Regions from separate parts of the Pseudomonas sp. BN515 genome, predicted to be linked through region 1. Evidence: predicted binding sites of a transcription regulator. Region 1 holds the regulator's gene; each other region holds the start of a gene.

Region 1 (7,657 bases):
CGCGGGTTATCGGAATTCATCAGCTCGTCCGGAGTCCCCTGCCCCAGCACCTGGGCATCACCCACCACATAGATGTAGTCAGCGATGCTGGCAGTTTCCGCCAGGTCGTGGGAAACCACGATGCTGGTGATGCCAAGGGCGTCGTTGAGCAGTCGGATCAGACGCACCAGCACGCCCATGGCAATGGGATCCTGGCCGACGAACGGCTCGTCGTACATCAGGATCTGCGGATCGAGGGCGATCGCACGGGCCAGCGCCACGCGACGCTTCATGCCGCCGGACAGCTCATCCGGCATCAGCTCGATGGCACCACGCAGGCCGACCGCCTGGAGTTTCATCAGGACGATGTCACGAATCATTTCCTCGGGAAGCTTGGTATGCACCCGAAGCGGGAAAGCGACGTTCTCGAACACGTCGAGATCGGTGAACAGCGCGCCGCTCTGGAACAGCACACCGAACTGTTTGCGCATGTCGAACAGGTCGGCGCGAGAGAGCTTGGGCAAGTTCTGGCCGTTGACCCAGACCTCGCCACTTGCGGGCTTGAGCTGGGCGGCGATCAGGCGCAGCAACGTGGTCTTGCCGCAACCGGAAGGCCCCATGATGCCGGTGACCTTGCCGCGCGGGATACGAATGTCGACATCTTGGAAAATGCTGCGCGTGCCGCGTTTGAAGGTCACCCCCTTCAGTTCGACGGCATAGGCGTTTTCGGCGCTCATCTAGACTCCTTGCGATACAGCCTCCCTGAGAGACGACGCGCCCCAACGGAAGGACACCCCGCCCAGGACGGGCCGAACAAGGCGCGAACTATATCACCGCGCCAATGCGCCTCCCAAGGCCGCTCCAGCGTCTGTTCAGCTTTGCGACAGCATCCACGGCATTGGCGCGTGAGCTAAATCACCTTTATCGCTATAATCGCTGTCTTTTTCTTCGGCAACTGCACGCCTTCCATGAGCCAATCCAGCGATCTCATCAAGTCCGCACAACGCACTATCCAGCTCGAACGCGAGGCGATCGACGCCCTTCTGACGCGCATCGACGCCGATTTCGTTCGCGCCTGCGAGCTCATCCTGGCCTGCAAGGGACGCGTGGTAGTCGTGGGCATGGGCAAGTCCGGACATGTCGGTAACAAGATTGCAGCCACCCTGGCCAGCACCGGCACGCCGTCCTTCTTCGTACACCCCGCCGAAGCCAGCCATGGCGACATGGGCATGATCACCCGTGAAGACGTGGTAATCGCCCTGTCCAACTCCGGCTCCACCGCCGAAATCGTGACCCTGCTGCCGCTGATCAAGCGCCTGGGCATCACGCTGATCAGCCTCACCGGCAATCCGGATTCGCCGCTGGCCAAGGCCGCAGCCGCCAACCTGGATGCACGCGTGGCCCAGGAAGCCTGCCCGCTGAACCTGGCCCCCACCTCCTCCACCACCGCTGCCCTGGTACTGGGTGATGCCCTGGCGATCGCACTGCTGGAGGCCCGCGGCTTCACCGCCGAAGACTTCGCCTTCTCCCATCCGGGTGGTGCCCTGGGCCGGCGCCTGCTGCTCAAAGTAGAGAACATCATGCATGGCGGCGACAGCCTGCCCAGCGTCTCCCGTGGCACTCCGCTGCGCGAAGCGCTGCTGGAAATGACCCGCAAGGGCCTGGGCATGACCGCGGTAGTGGAAGACGATGGCCACCTCGCCGGTATCTTCACTGACGGCGACCTGCGCCGCACCCTGGACAAGGGCGTCGACGTGCGCCAGGCCAGCATCGACGATGTCATGACCGTCCATGGCAAGACCGTGCGCCCGGACATGCTCGCCGCCGAAGCCCTGAAGATCATGGACGACCACAAGATCAACGTGCTCGTCGTCGTCGATGCAGACGACCGCCCCATCGGCGCCCTGCACATCCATGACATGACCCGCGCCGGAGTGATCTGATGAGCAACGAACTCCTCGCCCGCGCCAAGGCCGTGCGCCTGGCCGTATTCGATGTCGACGGTGTACTGACCGACGGCCGCCTCTACTTCCTGCCCGGAGGCGGCGAATTCAAGACCTTCAACACACTCGACGGCCATGGCATCAAGATGCTGATGAGCACCGGCGTACGAACTGCCATCATCAGCGGCCGCCAGTCCGAGGTGGTCGAGCGCCGCGCGCAGAACCTCGGCATCCAGCACCTGTTCCAGGGGCGCGAAGACAAGCTGGTGGTGCTCGACGGCCTTCTTGCGGAACTCGGCCTGACCCATGACCAGGTTGCCTATCTGGGCGACGACCTGCCCGACCTGCCGGTGATCCGCCGTGTAGGCCTCGGCATGGCGGTAGCCAATGCCGACGCCTTCGTGCGCCAGCATGCCCATGGCGTTACCCAGGCACGTGGAGGCGAAGGCGCTGCCCGTGAGTTCTGCGAACTCATCCTGCGCGCCCAGGGCAGCCTCGAAGCGGCCCAGGCCGCCTACCTCTGAGATCCGACATGCCGAAGAACATACGCCTGGCGCTCATCCTGATTCCCATTGCAGCGCTATTCATTGCCCTGGGTTACTGGAACATCCGCCCAGAAAGCTTCATGGATCGCACCACCGCGACGGGCAACGACAACGCCATCGACTTCTATGTCGAAAACGGCAAGAGCACCCAGTTCCAGGAAGACGGCAAGCTCCATTACGAGATGACCGCCACGCGCCTCGAACATATGAAGGCCACTGATGTCACACTGCTGACCACCCCCGACCTGCTCCTGCACCGTGGCACTGACTTCCCCTGGCACGTGCAGAGCGAGCGTGGAGAAGTGGGCCCCGAGGGCAAGCAAGTCGAACTGATCGAGAAGGTCCGGGTAGCGCGCACCGATGCCAAGGGACGCCCGACTATCCTGACCACCAGCCGGCTGACCGTGTTCCCCGACCAGGAATATGCGCAGACCCAGCAAGCCGTTAGAATCGAAGCGGCCAATGGGGTGACCACGGCACAAGGAATGAAAGCGTACTTGAATGACAGCAGGATGCTCCTGCAGTCCAACGTAAGAGGCCAGCATGAGGTTCGTTAATACCCTCCCCCTATTGCTCAGCCTGGGCACCGCACTCGGAAGTGCCGCCGCCTGGGCACTGCCCACGGACCGCGACCAGCCGATTCGCGTACAGGCCGATAGCGCCGAGCTCGATGACAAGCAGGGCGTCGCGGTTTACCGCGGCAACGTCGTGATCACCCAGGGCACCCTCAAGATCACCGGCGACACCGTTACCATCACTCAGGACGCCAATGGCGACGTCGAGGTCTTCACCTCGGTCGGCAAGCCCGCGTACTACGAGCAGAAGCCATCAGTCGACAAGCAGATCGTCAAGGCCTACGGCCTGACCATCCAGTACTTCGCCGCCAATGAGCGCATCATCCTGCTCGACCAGGCCAAGGTCGTACAGGAAGGCAACACGTTCGAAGGCGAGAAGATCGTCTACGACACCCAGCGCCAGATCGTGAACGCAGGCCGCGCCACCGGCGGTAACGTGACCACTCCGCGTCCGCGGATCGACATGGTCATCCAGCCGAAGAAGAAAGAGCAGAAAGCACAGTAATGGCGACTCTCAAAGCCCAGCACCTGGCCAAGAGCTACAAGAGCCGCCAGGTGGTCCGCGACGTCAGCCTGTCCATCGACAGCGGTCAGATCGTCGGCCTCCTCGGCCCGAACGGCGCGGGCAAGACCACCTGCTTCTACATGATCGTGGGCCTGGTCAAGGCCGACCAGGGACGCGTCCTGATCGACCAGCAGGACGTCACCCACCAGCCGATGCACGGCCGCGCCCGTGCCGGCATCGGCTATCTGCCGCAGGAAGCCTCGATCTTCCGCAAGCTCAGCGTGGCGGACAACATCATGGCGATCCTCGAGACCCGCAAGGATCTCGACCGCGCCGCACGCCGCAAAGAGCTGGAAAGCCTGCTGCAGGAATTTCATATCAGCCACATTCGCGACAGCCTCGGCATGAGTCTGTCGGGTGGCGAGCGTCGTCGTGTGGAAATCGCCCGCGCGCTGGCCACGGCCCCCAAATTCATCCTGCTGGACGAACCCTTCGCCGGCGTGGACCCGATTTCCGTCGGCGACATCAAGCAGATCATCCATCACCTCAAGGCGAAGGGGATCGGTGTACTCATCACCGACCACAACGTCCGCGAGACCCTGGACATCTGCGAGACCGCCTACATTGTCAGTGACGGACAACTGATCGCCGAAGGTGATGCGGAAGCCATCCTGGCCAACCAGTTGGTGAAGGAAGTCTACCTGGGCCACGAGTTCCGCCTGTAGTTTCCCGCAACCACGCCTACAAGACGGGTTGCGCGGGCTAGGAAAATCCTTCAAGGTCAGGCATATAATTTGCTTCCTGGTGGCGCCCCGGCGCCCTGTAGTGGATGGCGCGCGAGCGCCGGCGAATAAGGTGCTAAGCCCTCTGCCATGAAACCATCGCTAGTCCTCAAGATGGGCCAGCAGCTGACGATGACCCCGCAGCTGCAACAGGCCATTCGCCTGCTCCAACTCTCCACCCTGGACCTCCAGCAGGAGATCCAGGAAGCGCTCGAGTCCAATCCGATGCTCGAGCGGCAGGAGGATGGCGACGATTTCGACACCTCTGACCCCATGGCCGAAGGCGACCAGCAGCCCAATTCCGGCAGCCAGGAAACCAGCTTTCAGGAGTCCAGCGTCGAGACCAATGCCGAAGCCATGGAAGATGGCGAGTGGCACGAGCGCATCCCCAGCGAACTCCCCGTCGACACGGCCTGGGAAGACGTCTACCAGACCAGCGCCAGCAGCCTGCCGACCAACGATGACGACGAGTGGGATTTCACGTCGCGCACTTCGGTTGGCGAGAGCCTGCAGAGCCACCTGCTCTGGCAACTCAATCTGGCGCCCATGTCCGATACCGACCGCCTGATCGCGGTCACCCTGATCGATTGCATCAACAACGACGGTTACCTCGAAGAGTCTCTTTCCGAGATCGTCGAAGCCTTCGATCCGGAGCTCGGCATCGAGCTGGACGAAGTCGAAGTCGTCCTGCATCGCATCCAGCAATTCGAACCCGCCGGCGTTGGCGCCCGCGACCTGCGCGAGTGCCTGCTCCTGCAATTGCGCCAGCTGCCTCCGGGCACTCGCTGGCTGGCCGAGGCCCAACGCCTGGCCGGTGACTTCCTGGACCTGCTCGGCAGTCGCGATTACAGCCAGCTGATGCGCCGCATGAAGGTCAAGGAAGACGAACTGCGCCAGATCATCGAACTGATCCAGGGGCTTAATCCGCGCCCCGGCTCCCAGATCGAAGCCAGCGAACCCGAATACGTGGTGCCGGATGTGATCGTCCGCAAGCACAACGAACGCTGGCTGGTGGAACTGAACCAGGAAGCCGTACCGCGCCTGCGGGTCAATCCGCACTATGCCGGATTCGTCCGTCGCGCCGACTCCAGCGCCGACAACACTTTCATGCGCAATCAGCTTCAGGAAGCGCGCTGGTTCATCAAGAGCCTGCAGAGCCGCAACGAGACGCTGATGAAGGTCGCCACCCAGATCGTCGAGCATCAGCGCGGTTTCCTCGAATACGGCGACGAGGCGATGAAGCCTCTGGTCCTGCACGACATCGCCGAAGCCGTGGGTATGCACGAGTCCACCATCTCGCGCGTGACCACCCAGAAATACATGCACACTCCCCGCGGAATCTACGAGCTGAAGTACTTCTTCTCCAGCCACGTAAGTACTTCGGAAGGCGGCGAATGCTCGTCTACCGCAATCCGCGCCATCATCAAAAAACTGGTCGCAGCGGAAAATCCGAAAAAGCCGTTGAGCGACAGCAAGATCGCTGGTTTACTGGAAGCACAGGGCATTCAAGTGGCCCGTCGCACAGTAGCCAAGTATCGCGAATCCCTTGGGATTGCCCCTTCCAGCGAACGAAAGCGACTGATGTGACGCGGAAATTGACCCACGCCAAAGTGTTCCGGTGGCAGGCCCGTTAGCCTGTCTCTTATACACGGGCAATAAGGAGAAAGCGGTATGCAAGTCAACATCAGTGGACATCAACTGGATGTGACCGACGCCCTGCGCAACTACGTTGTCGAGAAGTTCGACCGTCTGGAGCGCCACTTCGACCGAATCACCAACGTTCAGGTGATCATGCAGGTCGAAAAACTCAAACAGAAAATCGAAGCCACTTTGCACATCGCCGGCGGCGAAGTCGTTGCCAACGCGGAGCATGAAGACATGTACGCCGCCATCGACCTGCTTACCGACAAGCTTGATCGCCAACTGATCAAGCACAAGGAAAAGCAACTAAACCGCCAGCAGGGTGCCACCGCCCGCTGACCCCTCCTCTATGATCCGACTTGAGCAAATCCTGACCCCCGGCCGTTCCCTGGTGAACGTGCCGGGTGGCAGCAAGAAACGTGTACTGGAACAGATCGCCAAGCTGGTCGCTCGCGACCTTCCCGACCTCGACAACCAGGACATCTTCGAAAGCCTGGTAGCGCGGGAGAAACTCGGCTCCACCGGTTTCGGCAACGGCATCGCCATTCCCCACTGCCGCCTCACTGGCTGCACGTCGCCCATCAGTGCCGTGCTGCGCCTTGACGCTCCAGTCGATTTCGACGCCATCGACGGCGCCCCGGTTGACCTGCTGTTCGTGCTGCTGGTCCCCGAAGCTGCCACCGATGAACACCTTGAACTGCTCCGCCAGATCGCCAGCATGCTCGACCGCAGTGATGTGCGCGAGCGCCTGCGCCAGGCTTCCGACAGCACCAGCCTCTACCAGGTGGTAGTGGACGTGCAGAGCGGACGCTAAGGTTCTTCCATGCGCCTGGTCATCGTCAGCGGCCGCTCCGGGTCGGGCAAGAGTACCGCCCTCGATGTTCTCGAGGACCACGGTTTCTACTGCATCGACAACCTGCCCGCTGGCCTGCTTCCCGAACTTGCCGAACGGGCCCTGCTGCACACCGAGCTACTGGAACCCCAGGTCGCCGTGTCCATCGACGCACGCAACCTGCCCAGCCAGCTGCAGCGTTTTCCCGAGTTGCTCAGCGAGGCCCGCAATCGCCACATCAAGTGCGACGTGCTGTACCTCGATGCCGACCACGACACGCTGCTCAAGCGCTTCTCGGAAACGCGCCGGCGCCACCCACTGACCAATGACAACCGCTCCCTGGCCGAAGCCATCCGGGACGAGGAAGTGTTGTTGGCGCCCATCGCCGATCTCGCCGACCTGAAGATCGACACCACGCACCTCAACCTCTATCAGCTACGCGACAGCATCAAGCTGCGCCTGCTGAATCAGCCCGAACCCGGCACTGCTTTCCTGATCGAGTCCTTCGGCTTCAAGCGTGGCATGCCGGTCGACGCCGACCTGGTGTTCGACGTGCGCTGCCTGCCAAACCCTTACTGGAAGCCGGAGCTGCGGGACCATTCGGGACTCGCGCCGGCTGTCGCCGAGTACCTCGCCGGGCAGCCGGATGTCGAAGAGATGTATCAGGATATCCTCGGCTATCTGAGCAAATGGCTGCCGCGCTTCGCCGCCAGCAATCGCGCCTACGTCACGATCGCCATTGGCTGCACTGGGGGCCACCACCGTTCGGTCTATGTTGCCGAGCGTCTGGGGGCGGCGCTGAAACCCAGTTTGAAGAATGTCCAGGTTCGCCACCGCGACCTCAGTTAGAAGGAT
Region 2 (7,657 bases), on a different contig from region 1:
TGGCTGAGCAGCCAGAGGGGCAGGGTCTGCTCGTGGCCGGCGGTGAAGGTGGTGACGATGATTTCGTCGAAGGACAGCGCGAAGGCCAGCATGCCGCCGGCCAGCAGGGCGGTGGCGATGTTCGGCAGGATGATGTAGCGGAAGGTCTGCCAGCCGTCGGCACCCAGGTCCATCGACGCCTCGATCAGGCTGTGGGAGGTGCGGCGGAAACGCGCGATCACATTGTTGTAGACGATCACCACGCAGAAGGTGGCGTGGCCGACGACGATGGTGAAGATGCCCGGCTCGATGCCGAGGGTCTTGAACGCCGAGAGCAGGGCGATGCCGGTGATGATGCCGGGCAGGGCGATGGGCAGGATCAGCATCAGGGTGATGCTCTCCTTGCCGAAGAAGTCGCGACGATAGAGCGCGGCGGCGGCCAAAGTGCCGAGCACCATGGCAAGGGTGGTGGCCAGGCACGCGACCTTCAGGGACAGGACAATGGCCTGCAACACGTCCTCGCGGCCACCCACCACGGAAAACCATTCCAGGGTGAAGCCCTGCAACGGGAAGCTGTAGGACGACTCCTCGGTGTTGAAGGCGTAGAGCAGGATCACCAGGATCGGGAAATGCAGGAAAACCAGCCCGCCCCAGGCTGCCAGGCGCAGGCCCCAGGATGCTTTCTCAGAGTGCATCGAAGGCCCCCAGCCGCTTGGCGATGGACAGGTAGATGGCGATCAGCACGATCGGCACCAGGGTGAAGGCCGCCGCCAGCGGGATGTTGCCTACCGAGCCCTGTTGCACGTAGACCATGGTGCCGATGAACAGGCCGCTTGGGCCCACCAGCTGCGGAATGATGAAGTCGCCCAGGGTCAGGCTGAAGGTGAAGATCGAGCCGGCCACGACGCCGGGGAAGGCCAGCGGCAGGATCACCTGAACGAAGGTCTGCCGGGGTCTGGCGCCGAGGTCGGCCGAAGCTTGCAGCAGCGACGGCGGCAGGCGTTCCAGGGACGCCTGGATCGGCAGGATCATGAACGGCAGCCAGATGTAGGTGAACACTAAAAAGCGCCCGAGGTGCGAGGTGGACAGGGTATTGCCGCCCAGGCCAGGCACGGTGAGCAGGCTGCCCAGCAGACCTTCCAGGTGAAGCTGCTGGATCAGCCAGTAGAAGATGCCGCCCTTGGCCAGGATCACCGTCCAGGCATACGCCTTGACGATGTAGCTGGCCCACATCGGCAGCATCACGGCGATATAGAAGAAGGCTTTCTCTTTCGGCGAGGCGAAGCGTGCCATGTAGTAGGCGATGGGGAAGGCCAGGACTGCGCTGGCCAGGCTCACGGCGATGGCCATGGTCAGGGTGCGCAGGATGATGTCGTAGTTGGCCGGGTTGAACAGGGCGCCGTAGTTGGCCAGGGTCAGGTCCGTCGACACCGCCATGGTGAAGTCGTCGAAGGTGTAGAAGCTCTGCCAGAGCAGGGCGAACAGCGAGCCGATGTAGATCACCCCGAACCAGATCAGCGGCGGGGTCAGGAGCAGCAGCAGGTAGAGCGTCGAGCGCCGGTAGAGCAGGTTGGAAATCCCCCGCAGCGGACCGCTCTGATGGCTGGCGATGACAGCGCTCATGGCCTACTCGCTGAGCGCGACCATCGCGCTGCGGGCCCAGCAGGCCTGCACCTGCTGGCCAGGTTGTGGGCGGGCGACGTCCGATTCCTCGCCATTGGGCAGGCTCACTGCCAGGCGTCCGCCACCTTCCAGATTGAGCTCGTAGCGGCTGCTGGCGCCGAGGTACTGCACGTCATGCACGGTGCCGCTGACTTGCAGCTCGCCGTTGCTGGCGCTGCCGAAGCGCACATGCTCCGGGCGCAGGGAGAAGGCCCCGGCCGTGCCGGTGAGGCGCTGGGCGAGGTCGCCGTGGAGCACGTTGGCGGTGCCGACGAATTCGGCAACGAAGCGGGTGGTCGGTTTGCGATAGAGGTTCTGCGGACTGTCCACCTGCTCGATACGGCCCTTGTTGAACACCGCCACGCGGTCGGACATGGACAGTGCCTCGCCCTGGTCGTGGGTGACGAAGATGAAGGTGATGCCGAGCTGGCGCTGCAGCTTCTTCAGCTCCACCTGCATCTGCTCGCGCAGCTTGAGGTCCAGCGCGCCTAGGGGTTCGTCCAGCAGCAGCACGCGCGGACGGTTGATCAGCGCACGGGCCAGGGCGACACGCTGGCGCTGGCCGCCGGACAGCTGCGCCGGTTTGCGGTCGCCATAGCCGGGCAGGGCAACCATGCCGAGGGCTTCCTCGGCGCGGGCCAGGCGCTCGGCCTTCGCCACGCCCTTCACCTTGAGCCCGTAGGCGACGTTGTCGCGCACGTTCATATGCGGGAACAGGGCGTAGTCCTGGAACACGGTGTTCACGTCGCGCTCGTAGGGCGGCAGGCCAGCGGCCTCTTCGCCGTGGATGCGGATGGAGCCTGAGGTGGGCTGCTCGAAACCGGCGATCAGGCGCAGGCAGGTGGTCTTGCCCGAACCCGAAGGGCCGAGCATGGAGAAGAACTCGCCGTCGCGGATCTCGATGGACACCCGGTCGACTGCCTTCACATCACCGTAGTGGCGGCAGACATCGGTGAACTGGACGGCTGTGGTCATGGGCATGACTCCAGAGGGCTTTGCTCCCTCTCCCTCCGGGAGAGGGCTGGGGTGAGGGGTATATCAGCCGCTCGGTGTTTCCAGGTGAGATGAACAAACTTCCTCTCCCTTCAGGGAGAGGGCTGGGGAGAGGGAAACGCCGCGCGGCGCCGAGCTACCCTCATCCGAACGCGGCCCGCCCCGGCCCCTCTCCCGCAAGCGGGAGAGGGGAGCTATCAGCGACCGCCCATGATCGCGATGTAGTCCTGCGTCCACCGGCTGTACGGAACAAACTTCCCGCCCTGGGCTTCCGGGGTTTTCCAGAAGGCGATCTGGTCGAATTGGTCGTAACCATTGGTGGCGCAACCGCTGGCGCCGAGGAGTTCGCTGCTCGTGCAGCCCTTGGCGACCACGGGCAGGGAGCCGAACCAGGCGGCGAGGTCACCCTGGACCTTGGGCTGCAGGGACCAGTCCATCCACTTGTAGGCGCAGTTCGGGTGCTTGGCGTCGACGTGCAGCATGGTGGTGTCGGCCCAGCCAGTGACCCCTTCTTTCGGGAACACGGTTTCAACCGGCTGCTTCTCGGCTTTCAGGGTGTTGGCCATGTAGCCCCAGGTGCTGGAGGCGGCCACGCCTTCGTTCTTGAAGTCGCTCATCTGTACCGTCGCGTCGTGCCAGTAGCGGTGCACCAGGCTGTGCTGTTTGCGCAGCAGGTCGAGCGCGGCGGTGTATTGCTCTTCGGTCAACTGGTACGGGTCCTTGATGCCCAGCTCCGGCCTGGCGCTCCTCAGGTAGAGGGCGGCGTCGGCGATATAGATGGGGCCGTCGTAGGCCTGCACGCGACCCTTGTTCGGCTTGCCGTCGGCCAGTTCCTGAGGCTCGAAGACCACTGCCCAGCTGTCCGGCGCCTTCTTGAACAGGTTGGTGTTGTACATCAGCAGGTTCGGCCCCCACTGGTAGGGGGTGCCGTAATGCACGCCGTTGACCGTGTGCCAGGGGGCGTCCTGGAGACGTTCGTCGAGGGTTTTCCAATTGGGGATCAGCGCGGTGTTGATCGGCTGCACGCGCTTGCCGAACACCAGGCGCAGGGAAGCATCGCCGGAGGCGGTGACCAGGTCGTAGCCGCCCTTGGCCATCAGACTGACCATCTCGTCGGAGGTGGCGGCGGTCTTCACGTTGACCTTGCAGCCGCTGTCTTTCTCGAACTGGGTGACCCAGTCGTAGTTCTTGTCCGACTCGCCGCGCTCGATGTAGCCGGGCCAGGCAATGATGTCGAGCTGGCCTTCGCCCTGGCCGACCTGCTTCAACGGTTCGGCGGCCTGGGCTGAAGCGGTGAGGCAGGCGCAACTGATGGCGAATGAAAGGAATAGGGGATTGAGCGAAGGCATTATCGACTCCTGTTGTACATGACGTGCGGAGCCTGTTCGGCGGAACTGCATGCCGTTGGCGGTGCGCTGAAAGCGAGCCGAAAAACACGGCCGCTGCTCGCATTGAGCAGCGTAGTTCGGGGCTTTGGGGCTGACAAGGAAGGGGCTGGGGGAGGTGGTTGCTCGGTGATTCGGGACGGTTTGCTGTAGGGGCGAATTCATTCGCCAAGCAGGCCGAAGGGCTGCCAATGGAAACTTCAGGGGGCCGCTGCGCGACCCTTGGCGAATGAATTCGCCCCTACAGGATTTGGTGAAGGCCAGACCGCTCAGTAATGCAGCGTCGCCTCCCCCTTGTGCCAGTTGCAGGGACACAACTCCTCCGTCAGCAGGGCATCGAGCAGGCGCAGGGTTTCCTGCGGGTTGCGGCCCACCAGCAGGTCGTTCACCGAGACATGCCGGATGACGTTGTCCGGATCGATGATGAAGGTCGCGCGCAGGGCAACGCCTTCGCGCCGATCGATGATGCCGAGGGCACCGGCCAGTTCGTGCTTGATGTCTGCCAGCCAGGGGAAGCTCAGCCCCTTCAGGTCCTTGTGGTCGCGTCGCCACGCGAGGTGGACGAACTCGCTATCGGTGGAGGCGCCGATCAGCAGGGTGTCGCGGTCGTTGAATTGCTCCAGCAGGTCACCGAATGCCTTGATCTCGGTGGGGCAAACGAAGGTGAAATCCTTGGGCCAGAAGAACAGCACTTTCCACTTGCCGAGAAAGCTGTCCTGGTTGACCCGCTTGAACGCGTGCTCAGGGCTGGCCGCGTGTTCCGAGTCGTGGTCCACCGCCAGCATGTCGAATGCCGGCAGCTTGTCTCCAATGGTGAGCATGGCAGGGGTGCTCCGGGGCAGGGGGAGGCATCGGATAGGGCAAGTATGGAAGGCTCCCGTGACCTTGGAAAATGTGTCCGGGCTATGCCGTCCATAGCGGGACGCTCATGACCGTAGGTCGGCGCGATTGCGGCCGTTTCAAAATCGCAACATATGCATAGAACAATCGGAACCTAGGGGCTTTGCGTGCCCGGACTAGACTGTCTGATCCAGGGAAGCTGGTGCCCCCGGCGTGACCAGGTTGAACACCCCACCGCTGTAATCCGTCAAACCCGGTACCGCCGCCTAATAGGGCGAGCTGGTCAGTTCCGCTTAGCGGGCTGCACCAGTCTGGGGCGCGATGACTGTGCGTGTGCTGCAAGTTGTTGAAATACAAACGGTTGTTGCGATGGCACGGGGCTTGCGATGGCGTAGAAGCCCGTGGCGACAAGGAGTTAGGCATGTCCCGCACCTTTTATGACGAGATGTATGACGCGAGTGGCGAATGCCGTCCGCACTACCGGGAATTCGCACGCTGGCTGGCGGACACGCCCCAGGAGTCGCTTGCTCAGCGGCGTCGCGAGGCCGACCTGCTGTTCCATCGCGCCGGTATCACCTTCACCCTCTATGGCGACGAGCAGGGCACCGAGCGCCTGATCCCCTTCGACACCATTCCCCGCGCCATTCCCATGAGCGAGTGGCGGACGGTGGAGAAGGGCTGCATCCAGCGCGTCAAGGCGCTGAACATGTTCCTCGCCGACCTCTATCACAGCCAGCGGATCATCAAGGCCGGGATCATCCCCGCCGAGCAGGTGCTGGCCAACGAGGGCTACCAGATCGCCATGCAGGGCCTCGACCTGCACCGCGATATCTACGCCCACATCGCCGGGGTGGACCTGGTGCGCGATGGCGACGGCACCTACTACGTGCTGGAAGACAACCTGCGCACGCCCAGCGGCGTCAGCTACATGCTCGAAGACCGCAAGATGATGATGCGGCTGTTCCCCGAGCTCTTCGCCGCCCAGCGCGTCGCGCCCATCGATCACTACCCGAACCTGCTGCTGGACACGCTGAAAAGCTCCAGCCCGCTGGACAACCCCAGCGTGGTGGTCCTGACCCCTGGACGCTTCAACAGCGCCTATTTCGAGCACGCCTTCCTCGCCCGCGAGATGGGCGTGGAGCTGGTGGAAGGGGCCGACCTGTTTGTCCGTGACGACCGAGTGTTCATGCGTACCACCGCCGGCCCGCAACCCGTCGACGTGATCTATCGGAGGCTGGACGACGCCTTCCTCGACCCGCTGGCCTTCAACCCGGAATCCATGCTCGGCGTGCCCGGCCTGCTGGCCGCCTACCGCTCCGGCAACGTGGTGCTGGCCAACGCCATCGGCACCGGCGTGGCAGACGACAAGTCCATCTACCCCTATGTCGGCGACATGATCCGTTTCTATCTGGACGAGGAACCCATCCTGAAGAACGTGCCCACCTGGCAATGCCGCAAGCCTGAAGAACTCTCCCACGTGCTGGCCAACCTGCCGGAGCTCGTGGTCAAGGAAACCCAGGGCTCCGGCGGCTACGGCATGCTGGTGGGGCCGGCGGCCAGCGCCAAGGAGATCGAAACCTTCCGCGAGCGGCTCAAGGCTCGCCCCGAGGCCTACATCGCCCAGCCCACGTTGTGCCTGTCCACCTGCCCGACCTTCGTCGAGAAGGGCATCGCCCCGCGCCATATTGACCTGCGGCCCTTCGTGCTCTCCGGCCGGGAAACCCGCCTGGTGCCCGGCGGCCTGACCCGCGTGGCGCTGCGTGAAGGCTCCCTGGTGGTGAACTCGTCCCAGGGCGGCGGCACCAAGGACACCTGGATCGTGGAGGACTGAGCATGCTGAGCAGAACTGCCTCCGAGCTTTACTGGATGTCGCGTTACCTGGAGCGCGCGGAGAACCTGGCGCGCATGCTGGACGTCAGCTACTCGCTGTCTCTCATGCCCCAGGACGGCCGCGGCGATGGCCTGGACGAGTTGGCCATGTCGCTGCTCAGCACCGGCACCCTGGAGCTGTACCAGGAGCGTCACGGCGAGCTGAACGCGGCGCGCATGCTGCACTTCTTCGCGCTCGACGCCGACAACCAGGCGAGCATCTTCAGCTGCCTGCGCGCTGCGCGAATCAATGCCCATGCCGTTCGCGGTCGGATCACCGCCGACATCTGGGAGAACATCAACGCCACCTGGCTGGAGATGCTGAACATCTCCAGCGAAGGGCTAGGCCGTTACGGAATCAGCCGTTTCTGCGAGTGGGTGAAAGAGCGCTCGCACCTGTTCCGTGGCGCCACCTACGGCACCATCATGCGTGGCGAGGCCTACAGCTTCATCCGCCTGGGCACCTTCATCGAACGGGCGGACAACACCTTGCGCCTGCTGGACTCGCGCTACGAGATGTTTGGTGAAGAGTCCGAGGAGGTCAGCGACCTCTCCGCACGCGGGTACTACCAGTGGAGCGCCTTGCTTCGCGCCCTGTCTTCCTTCGAGGCCTACACCGAGGTCTACCGGGGTTCCCCGGATGCCCGCCAGATATCCGAACTCCTGCTGCTGCGCGCTGATGTACCGCGTTCGCTGCGGGCCTGCATGGAAGAGTTGAACCACATCCTTTCCCACCTGCCGGGCGATAACGGCCGCCCAGCCCAGCGTCTGGCCGCCGAGCTGGACGCGCGGCTGCGCTACACCGCCATCGACGAGATCCTCGACGAAGGCCTGCATACCTGGCTCACCGATTTCATCCTGCTGGTCCGGCAACTTGCCCGTGCCATCCATAGCTCGTACCTGGAGGCTGTATGAAACTGTCCATCCGC
Region 3 (7,657 bases), on a different contig from region 1:
GCCGGGCGAACACCCGGGCGCTGACCATGCTGCCACTGATCCGCAACGTGCTGTTCGTGACCATCGCGGTGATCGCGCTGATCGTCGCCCTGGCCAACATGGGCATGAACGTCACGCCGCTGCTGGCCGGCGCGGGGGTCATCGGCCTGGCGATCGGTTTTGGTGCGCAGTCCCTGGTGGCGGACCTGATCACCGGCCTGTTCATCATCATTGAGGACTCGCTGTCCATCGACGACTACGTGGACGTCGGCGGCCACCTGGGCACGGTGGAGGGGCTGACTATCCGTACCGTGCGCCTGCGCGACCTGGACGGCGTGGTGCACACCATCCCCTTCAGCGAGATCAAGAGCATCAAGAACTACTCGCGGCAGTTCGGCTACGCCATGTTCCGCTGGCCGGTGCCGGCGAGCATGCCGATCGACGACGCGGTGGCGCTGGTGCACGAAGTGGCCAAGGAACTGCGCAGCGACCCGGAAGTGCGCCGCAGCCTGTGGTCGCCCCTGGAGCTGCAGGGGGTGGAAAGCTTCGATAACGGCCAGGCGATCCTGCGTTTCCGCTTCAAGACCGCGCCGATCAAGCAGTGGGAAGTGCAGCGGGCGTTCAACCTGCGCCTGCGCAGGCGCCTCGACCAGACCGGCCTGGAACTGGCGATGCCGCGCCTGAACGTCCAGCTCAGCCGGATGCGCCAGCCAAGGGCCGAACCGCCGGAAGGGCAGGGTGTGCCGGTGGATGAGGGGATATGAGTGAATCACTCCCTTGTAGGGGCGAATTCATTCGCCAGGCAGGCCGAAGGGCTGCCCAGCGATCCTGATTTGGGCAACTGCGCTGCCCTTGGCGAATGAATTCGCCCCCACAGGAAGAGCAGCCTCTACTACCGGCCCAGCAATAAAAAAGGCCTCCCGAGGGAGGCCTTAATGTTGAAGCTATTTATAGGTATTCGTGGATCAGACGCTGTAGTACAGGTCGTATTCCAGCGGGTGCACGAAGGTGCGCACCTTGATTTCTTCTTCGCTCTTCAGCTCGATGTAGGCATCGATGAAGTCGTCGGAGAACACGCCGCCCTTGGTCAGGAACGCACGGCCCTTGTCCAGCTCTTCCAGGGCTTCTTTCAGGCTGCCGCAAACCTGCGGGATTTCCTTGGCCTCTTCCGGCGGCAGGTCATACAGGTTCTTGTCAGCGGCATCGCCGGGGTGAATCTTGTTCTGGATACCGTCCAGACCGGCCATCAGCAGAGCTGCGAAGCACAGGTAGGGGTTGGCAGCCGGGTCCGGGAAGCGCGCTTCGATGCGGCGGGCTTTCGGGCTGTTCACGTACGGGATACGGATGGAGGCGGAACGGTTGCGGGCGGAGTAGGCCAGCATTACCGGAGCTTCGAAGCCGGGAACCAGACGCTTGTAGGAGTTGGTAGCCGGGTTGGTGAAGCCGTTCAGGGCCTTACCGTGCTTGATGATGCCGCCGATGAAGTACAGGGCGGTGTCGGACAGGCCGGCATAGCCTTCGCCAGCGAAGGTGTTCTTGCCATCTTTGGAGATGGACATGTGAACGTGCATGCCCGAGCCGTTGTCGCCGTACAGCGGCTTCGGCATGAAGGTCACGGTCTTGCCGTAAGCGTCGGCAACGTTGTGCACGCAGTACTTCAGGGTCTGAACTTCGTCAGCCTTGGCAACGAGGGTGTTGAACTTCACACCGATCTCGTTCTGGCCAGCGGTGGCCACTTCGTGGTGGTGAACTTCTACCACCAGGCCCATTTCTTCCAGGGCGTTGCACATGGCGGTACGGATTTCGTGGTCGTGGTCGACCGGCGGTACCGGGAAGTAGCCGCCCTTCACGCCCGGACGGTGGCCCTTGTTGCCGCCTTCGATGTCGGCGTCGGTGTTCCAGGAAGCCTGCTCGGAGAAGATCTTGAACATGGAACCGGAGATGTCGGACTTGAACTTCACTTCGTCGAAGATGAAGAACTCCGGCTCCGGACCAACGAATACGGTGTCACCGATACCGGTGGTCTTCAGGTATTCCTCGGCGCGGCGGGCGATGGCGCGCGGGTCGCGATCGTAGCCTTGCATGGTGCTCGGCTCGATGATGTCGCAGACCAGGATGATGGTCGGCTCTTCGGTGAACGGGTCCAGAACGGCAGTGCTGTCGTCCGGCAGCAGGATCATGTCGGAAGCTTCGATGCCTTTCCAACCTTCGATGGAGGAGCCGTCGAACATCTTGCCGTGTTCGAAGAAATCGTCATCGGCGTCACGGGCCGGCATGGTCACGTGCTGCTGCTTGCCTTTGGTATCGGTGAAGCGCAGATCAATCCACTTCACGTCGTGTTCTTTAATCAGTTGAAGCGACTTCGACATGTTGTCCTCCGGATGGAAAGGGGGGCGGGGAACCGTTAACCCCTCAAAGAATTCGTAGTGAAGCCGGGGCGGGATAGTCCGCCAGGGCGACCTGCCTCACAAGGGAGCAATTAGCGTGCCAGTGCCCCGTTATGGGCAGAAGCCCTAAAACTCGCGCCTGGCGGGGGCTTGGCCCTGAATGCGAGCGTTTTTGCGCACCTTTTTTGTGCTCATCGTGGTGCGTGTGATCCATTTTGGTGCGCTGCAGGCTTTGCTGAAGGAAATTGGTCAAAGCTTGAACAATTTCCGCTATAATCCGCGCCCCTCTTTTTCGGCCGCCGTTGCAGGCGCTGTTTTCATGAAACTCATCGTCAAAGTCTTCCCGGAAATCACCATCAAGAGCCGGCCGGTGCGCAAGCATTTCATCCGCCAGCTCTCGAAGAACATCCGCGCGGTCCTGAAAGACCTGGACCCGGAGCTCGAGGTGACCGGTGTCTGGGACAACCTTGAAGTCCAGACTCGACAGACCGAGCCGAAGCTCCTGCGCGAAATGATTGAGCGGCTGACCTGCGTCCCCGGTATCACCCACTTCCTCGAAGTGCACGAGTACCCGCTGGGCGACTTCGACGACGTGCTGGAAAAGTGCAAGCTGCACTACGCCGACCAGATCCCCGGCAAGATCTTCGCCGTGCGCTGCAAGCGCGCCGGCAAGCATGAATTCACCTCCATGGAGCTGGAGCGCCACGTCGGCAGCCGCCTGCGCCAGGAGTGCAACGCCGCCGGCATTTCCCTGAAGAACCCGGAAGTGGAAGTACGGATGGAAGTGCGCGACCAGCGCCTGTTCGTCATCCACCACCAGCACGACGGCATCGGCGGTTACCCGCTGGGCTCCCTGGAGCAGACCCTGGTGCTGATGTCCGGTGGCTTCGACTCCACCGTCGCCGCCTACCAGATGATGCGCCGCGGCCTGATGACCCACTTCTGCTTCTTCAATCTCGGCGGCCGCGCCCACGAACTGGGCGTGATGGAAGTGGCCCACTACCTGTGGGAGAAGTTCGGCCGTTCCCAGCGCGTGCTGTTCATCAGCGTGCCCTTCGAGGAAGTGGTCGGTGAAATCCTCAGCAAGGTCGACAACAGCCAGATGGGCGTGGTGCTCAAGCGCATGATGCTGCGCGCCTCCACCCACATGGCGCGCAAGTTGACCCTGGATGCGCTGGTGACCGGCGAAGCCATTTCCCAGGTGTCCAGCCAGACCCTGCCCAACCTCTCGGTGATCGATTCGGCCACCGACATGCTGGTGCTGCGTCCGCTGATCGCCAGCCACAAGCAGGACATCATCGACACCGCCACCCGCATCGGCACCGCCGAGTTCGCCAAGCACATGCCCGAGTACTGCGGCGTGATCTCGGTGAACCCGACCACCAAGGCCAAGATTGGTCGCATCGAACATGAAGAAGAGCAGTTCGATATGGCCATCCTCGAGCGTGCCCTGGAGCGCGCGCGCCTGGTGCCCATCGACCGGGTGATCGACGAGCTGGGCCAGGACGTGGCCGTGGAAGAAGTGCGTGAAGCCCTGCCGGGCCAGATCGTCATCGACATCCGCCATCCCGATGCCCAGGAAGACGACCCGCTGGAGCTGCCGGGCATCGAAGTGCAGGCGCTGCCGTTCTATGCGGTCAACAGCCGTTTCAAGGAACTGGACGCCAACCGCCAGTACCTCCTGTATTGCGACAAGGGCGTGATGAGCCGCTTGCACGCTCACCACCTGCTCAGCGAGGGACACGCCAATGTGCGCGTTTATCGCCCGGCCTAAACAGCCCGGGCTGTTCGGCGGCAGCATCCGCCACCGCCCTCCCGATTGCCGGCCCTGAGTCGCAGTTCATTCATATGCGCCGCCTAGACTTCGCGGCAAACCGAATCCTCTGATCGAGATACAAACGTGATCGAAAAACTCCGCAATATCGCCATCATCGCCCACGTCGACCATGGCAAGACCACCCTGGTAGACAAGCTCCTGAAGCTGTCCGGCACCCTCGACCGCAAAGAAGCGGAAAGCGAGCGCGTGATGGACTCCAACGACCAGGAAAAAGAGCGCGGCATTACCATTCTGGCGAAGAACACCGCCATCAAGTGGAACGGCTTCAACATCAACATCGTGGACACCCCCGGCCACGCCGACTTCGGCGGTGAGGTTGAGCGCGTGATGTCCATGGTGGACTCCGTACTGCTGGTGGTGGACGCCCAGGACGGCCCCATGCCGCAGACCCGCTTCGTGACCCAGAAGGCGTTCAAGGCCGGCCTGCGTCCGATCGTGGTGGTGAACAAGATCGACCGTCCGGGCGCGCGCCCTGACTGGGTCATCGACCAGATCTTCGACCTGTTCGACAACCTCGGCGCCACCGACGAGCAGCTGGACTTCCCGATCGTCTACGCCAGCGCCCTGAACGGCATCGCTGGTCTCGACCACGAGAACATGGACGACAACATGGACGCCCTGTTCCAGGCCATCATCGACCACGTGCCGGTACCGGACGTAGACGTCGACGGTCCGTTCCAGATGCAGATCTCCCAGCTGGACTACAACAGCTTCCTCGGCGTAATCGGCATCGGCCGTATCGCCCGTGGCCGCGTCAAGGCCAACACCCAGGTAGTCGCCATCAGCGACGACGGCACCCGCCGCAACGGCCGTATCCTGAAGATCATGGGCCACTCCGGCCTGCAGCGCGTCGAAGTTGCCGATGCTGAAGCCGGTGACATCGTCTGCGTGAGCGGCATGGAAGAGCTGTTCATCTCCGACACCCTGTGCGACCCGCAGAACGTCGAAGCCCGTCCGCCGCTGACCGTTGACCAGCCGACCGTGAGCATGACCTTCCAGGTCAACGACTCGCCGTTCGCCGGCAAGGAAGGCAAGTTCGTCACCAGCCGCAACATCAAGGACCGTCTGGAGAAGGAACTGCTGCACAACGTGGCCCTGCGCGTTGAAGCGGGCGAATCTGCCGAGAAGTTCAAGGTCTCCGGCCGTGGTGAGCTGCACCTGTCCGTACTGATCGAAACCATGCGCCGCGAAGGCTTCGAGATGGCCGTTGGCCGTCCGGAAGTGGTGATCATCGAGAAGGACGGCGAGAAGCAAGAGCCGTACGAGAACGTCACCATCGACATCGAAGAGCAGCACCAGGGCTCCGTGATGGAGCAGATGGGTCTGCGTAAGGGCGATCTGACCAACATGATCCCCGACGGCAAGGGGCGCGTGCGCCTGGAATACACCATCCCGGCACGTGGTCTGATCGGCTTCCGTAACAACTTCCTGACCCTGACCTCGGGTACCGGCATCCTGACTTCGACCTTCAGCCACTACGGCGCGATCAAGGCCGGCGAAGTCAGCAACCGTCAGAACGGCGTACTGGTCTCCATGGCCACCGGCACCGCCCTGACCTACTCGCTGGAAACCCTGCAAAGCCGCGGCAAGCTGTTCCTCGGCCCAGGCGACGAAATCTACGAAGGCCAGCTGGCCGGCATCAACAGCCGTGACAACGACCTGGTGATCAACCCCACCAAGGGCAAGAAGCTCGACAACATGCGCGCTTCCGGCAAGGACGAAGTCATCGCCCTGGTTCCGCCGATCCGCTTCACCCTGGAGCAGGCTCTGGAATTCATCGCTGATGACGAACTGGTGGAAGTGACTCCGAAGTCCATCCGCCTGCGCAAGAAAATGCTGAACGAGAACGACCGCAAGCGCTACGAGCGCACCAAGGTCTGATCTCCGATCAGTGAATGAAAAAGCCCCCGCCGGAGTGATTCGGCGGGGGTTTTCTTTTGGGGCACTATCTCCCCGGTCCGCGTGACTATAGGGCCGCTCCTCGCTTCGTCTTCCGCTCGGGACCTTTCCCCTGGCCCTATCAGACTGGACCCTCTAGGCCAGCCTCCGTCGAGTTGCTCTCATGGACGCCCGTTCCGCAGGGGTGATGAAAGGAGAGTGGCGATGGCGTTGCAGACCGGACAGCATTTGGACGAGTGGCTGGAATTCGCACAGGGCCTGGTAGCGGAGAGCAGGAAGCTACTGGCGTCCCGCAGCGACTGGCGCTCGCGGTTCAAGCTGGACCGTACCTTGGTCACGCAGTTGGACCTTGATATCGAGCGACGGCTCGTCGAGCGCATCCTGCAGCGCTACCCGGACCATGGCGTTCTGGGCGAGGAGTTCGGCGCCCGAGCCCGGGACGCGGAGTGGCTGTGGGTGCTGGACCCCATTGATGGCACCGCCTCCTTCATGGCCGGCATGCCGGTCTACGGCACGCTGATCGCGCTCCTGCACCAGGGCGTACCGGTGCTGGGCGTGATCGACCAGCCGGCCACCGACGAGTGTTGGATCGGCTGCCAGGGGCGGCCCACGCAATTGTTCAACCGCGACGGTCGGCACCAGTGCCGCACCCGCGCCTGCGCCGACCTGGCCCAGGCATTCGTCTCGGTCAGCAGCCCCGACTTCTTCCAGCCGGACGAGCAGCCGGTATTGCAGGGCTTCCGTCAGCGCAGCGGCTGGCGTGTCTACGGCGGCGCCTGCCGCAGCTATGGCCTGCTGGCCTCCGGGCGCACGGACCTGGCTCTGGATGCCGGCCTCAAGCTCTACGACTACGCCGCTATGTGCCCCATCGTCGAGGGTGCCGGCGGCATGATCAGCGATTGGGAGGGGCGGCCGATCACGCTGGACAGCGGCAGTCGGGTGCTGGCGGCGGGTGACCCGGCCCGTCATCGCGAGGCGCTGGAGCTGATTCAGCAACTGGCCTGAAGCGGGGTACGCGCAGCGCGGCTAGAGCTGGTCGCTGCCAATAAAAAGAGGGCCGCAACGGCGCCGACATGGGAGAGCACACATGTCCTTGAACAGATGGTTGGGCTGGCTCCGCGCCATGCCGGAAGCCCCGGTGGAGAAGAGTCGGGAGGAGATCGACGCCGCCTATCGCCATTGGCGTATCCACATCATGCTGGGCCTTTATGCCGGTTACGCCGTGTTCTACTTCACCCGCCGCAGCTTCAACTCCATCATGCCCGCGATGCTGGACGACCTCGGCTGGGAGCGGGCCGCCGGAGGGGCCATCCTGTCGATGTTCTACATCGTCTACGGCGCGTCGCGCTTCATCTCCGGGATGCTGAGCGACCTCGCCAACCCGCGTTACTTCATGGGCCTGGGCCTGATCATCACCGGCGTCATCAATATCCTCTTCGGCTTCAGCAGCAGCTTGCTGGCCTTCACCGCGCTGTGGACGCTGAACGCCTTCTTCCAGGGCTGGGGCTGGCCGCCGTGCGCCAAGCTGATGACCGTTTGGTATTCACGCAACGAG

The links. The regulator sigma-54, encoded in region 1, starts transcription at its own class of promoters, with help from an activator protein. The targets are predictions, from matches to a motif close to ANTGGCATNNANNTTGCTNT.
Region 2: a site for sigma-54 is predicted at 5,228-5,247, ahead of E8E91_RS17965 (circularly permuted type 2 ATP-grasp protein). Genes of this name have one in related genera too.
Region 3: a site for sigma-54 is predicted at 2,452-2,471, ahead of glnA (glutamate--ammonia ligase). Genes of this name have one in related genera too.

The regions. Positions count from the first base shown of each region.
Region 1 is NZ_SSOH01000011.1:222,839-230,495, forward strand. Features, by position in the region: gene E8E91_RS02275 (ATP-binding cassette domain-containing protein) at 1-716, opposite strand, end outside; gene E8E91_RS02280 (KpsF/GutQ family sugar-phosphate isomerase) at 948-1,922, shown strand; gene E8E91_RS02285 (HAD family hydrolase) at 1,922-2,446, shown strand; gene lptC (LPS export ABC transporter periplasmic protein LptC) at 2,455-3,024, shown strand; gene lptA (lipopolysaccharide transport periplasmic protein LptA) at 3,011-3,547, shown strand; gene lptB (LPS export ABC transporter ATP-binding protein) at 3,547-4,272, shown strand; gene E8E91_RS02305 (RNA polymerase factor sigma-54) at 4,420-5,916, shown strand; gene raiA (ribosome-associated translation inhibitor RaiA) at 6,001-6,309, shown strand; gene ptsN (PTS IIA-like nitrogen regulatory protein PtsN) at 6,320-6,784, shown strand; gene rapZ (RNase adapter RapZ) at 6,794-7,651, shown strand.
Region 2 is NZ_SSOH01000071.1:186,286-193,942, forward strand. Features, by position in the region: gene E8E91_RS17940 (ABC transporter permease) at 1-674, opposite strand, end outside; gene E8E91_RS17945 (ABC transporter permease) at 664-1,602, opposite strand; gene E8E91_RS17950 (ABC transporter ATP-binding protein) at 1,606-2,616, opposite strand; gene ydcS (putative ABC transporter substrate-binding protein YdcS) at 2,832-3,983, opposite strand; gene E8E91_RS17960 (peroxiredoxin) at 4,289-4,840, opposite strand; gene E8E91_RS17965 (circularly permuted type 2 ATP-grasp protein) at 5,281-6,690, shown strand; gene E8E91_RS17970 (alpha-E domain-containing protein) at 6,693-7,643, shown strand; gene E8E91_RS17975 (transglutaminase family protein) at 7,640-7,657, shown strand, end outside.
Region 3 is NZ_SSOH01000070.1:73,798-81,454, forward strand. Features, by position in the region: gene E8E91_RS17030 (mechanosensitive ion channel family protein) at 1-743, shown strand, start outside; gene glnA (glutamate--ammonia ligase) at 945-2,348, opposite strand; gene thiI (tRNA uracil 4-sulfurtransferase ThiI) at 2,686-4,140, shown strand; gene typA (translational GTPase TypA) at 4,267-6,084, shown strand; gene E8E91_RS17050 (inositol monophosphatase family protein) at 6,307-7,107, shown strand; gene uhpC (MFS transporter family glucose-6-phosphate receptor UhpC) at 7,190-7,657, shown strand, end outside.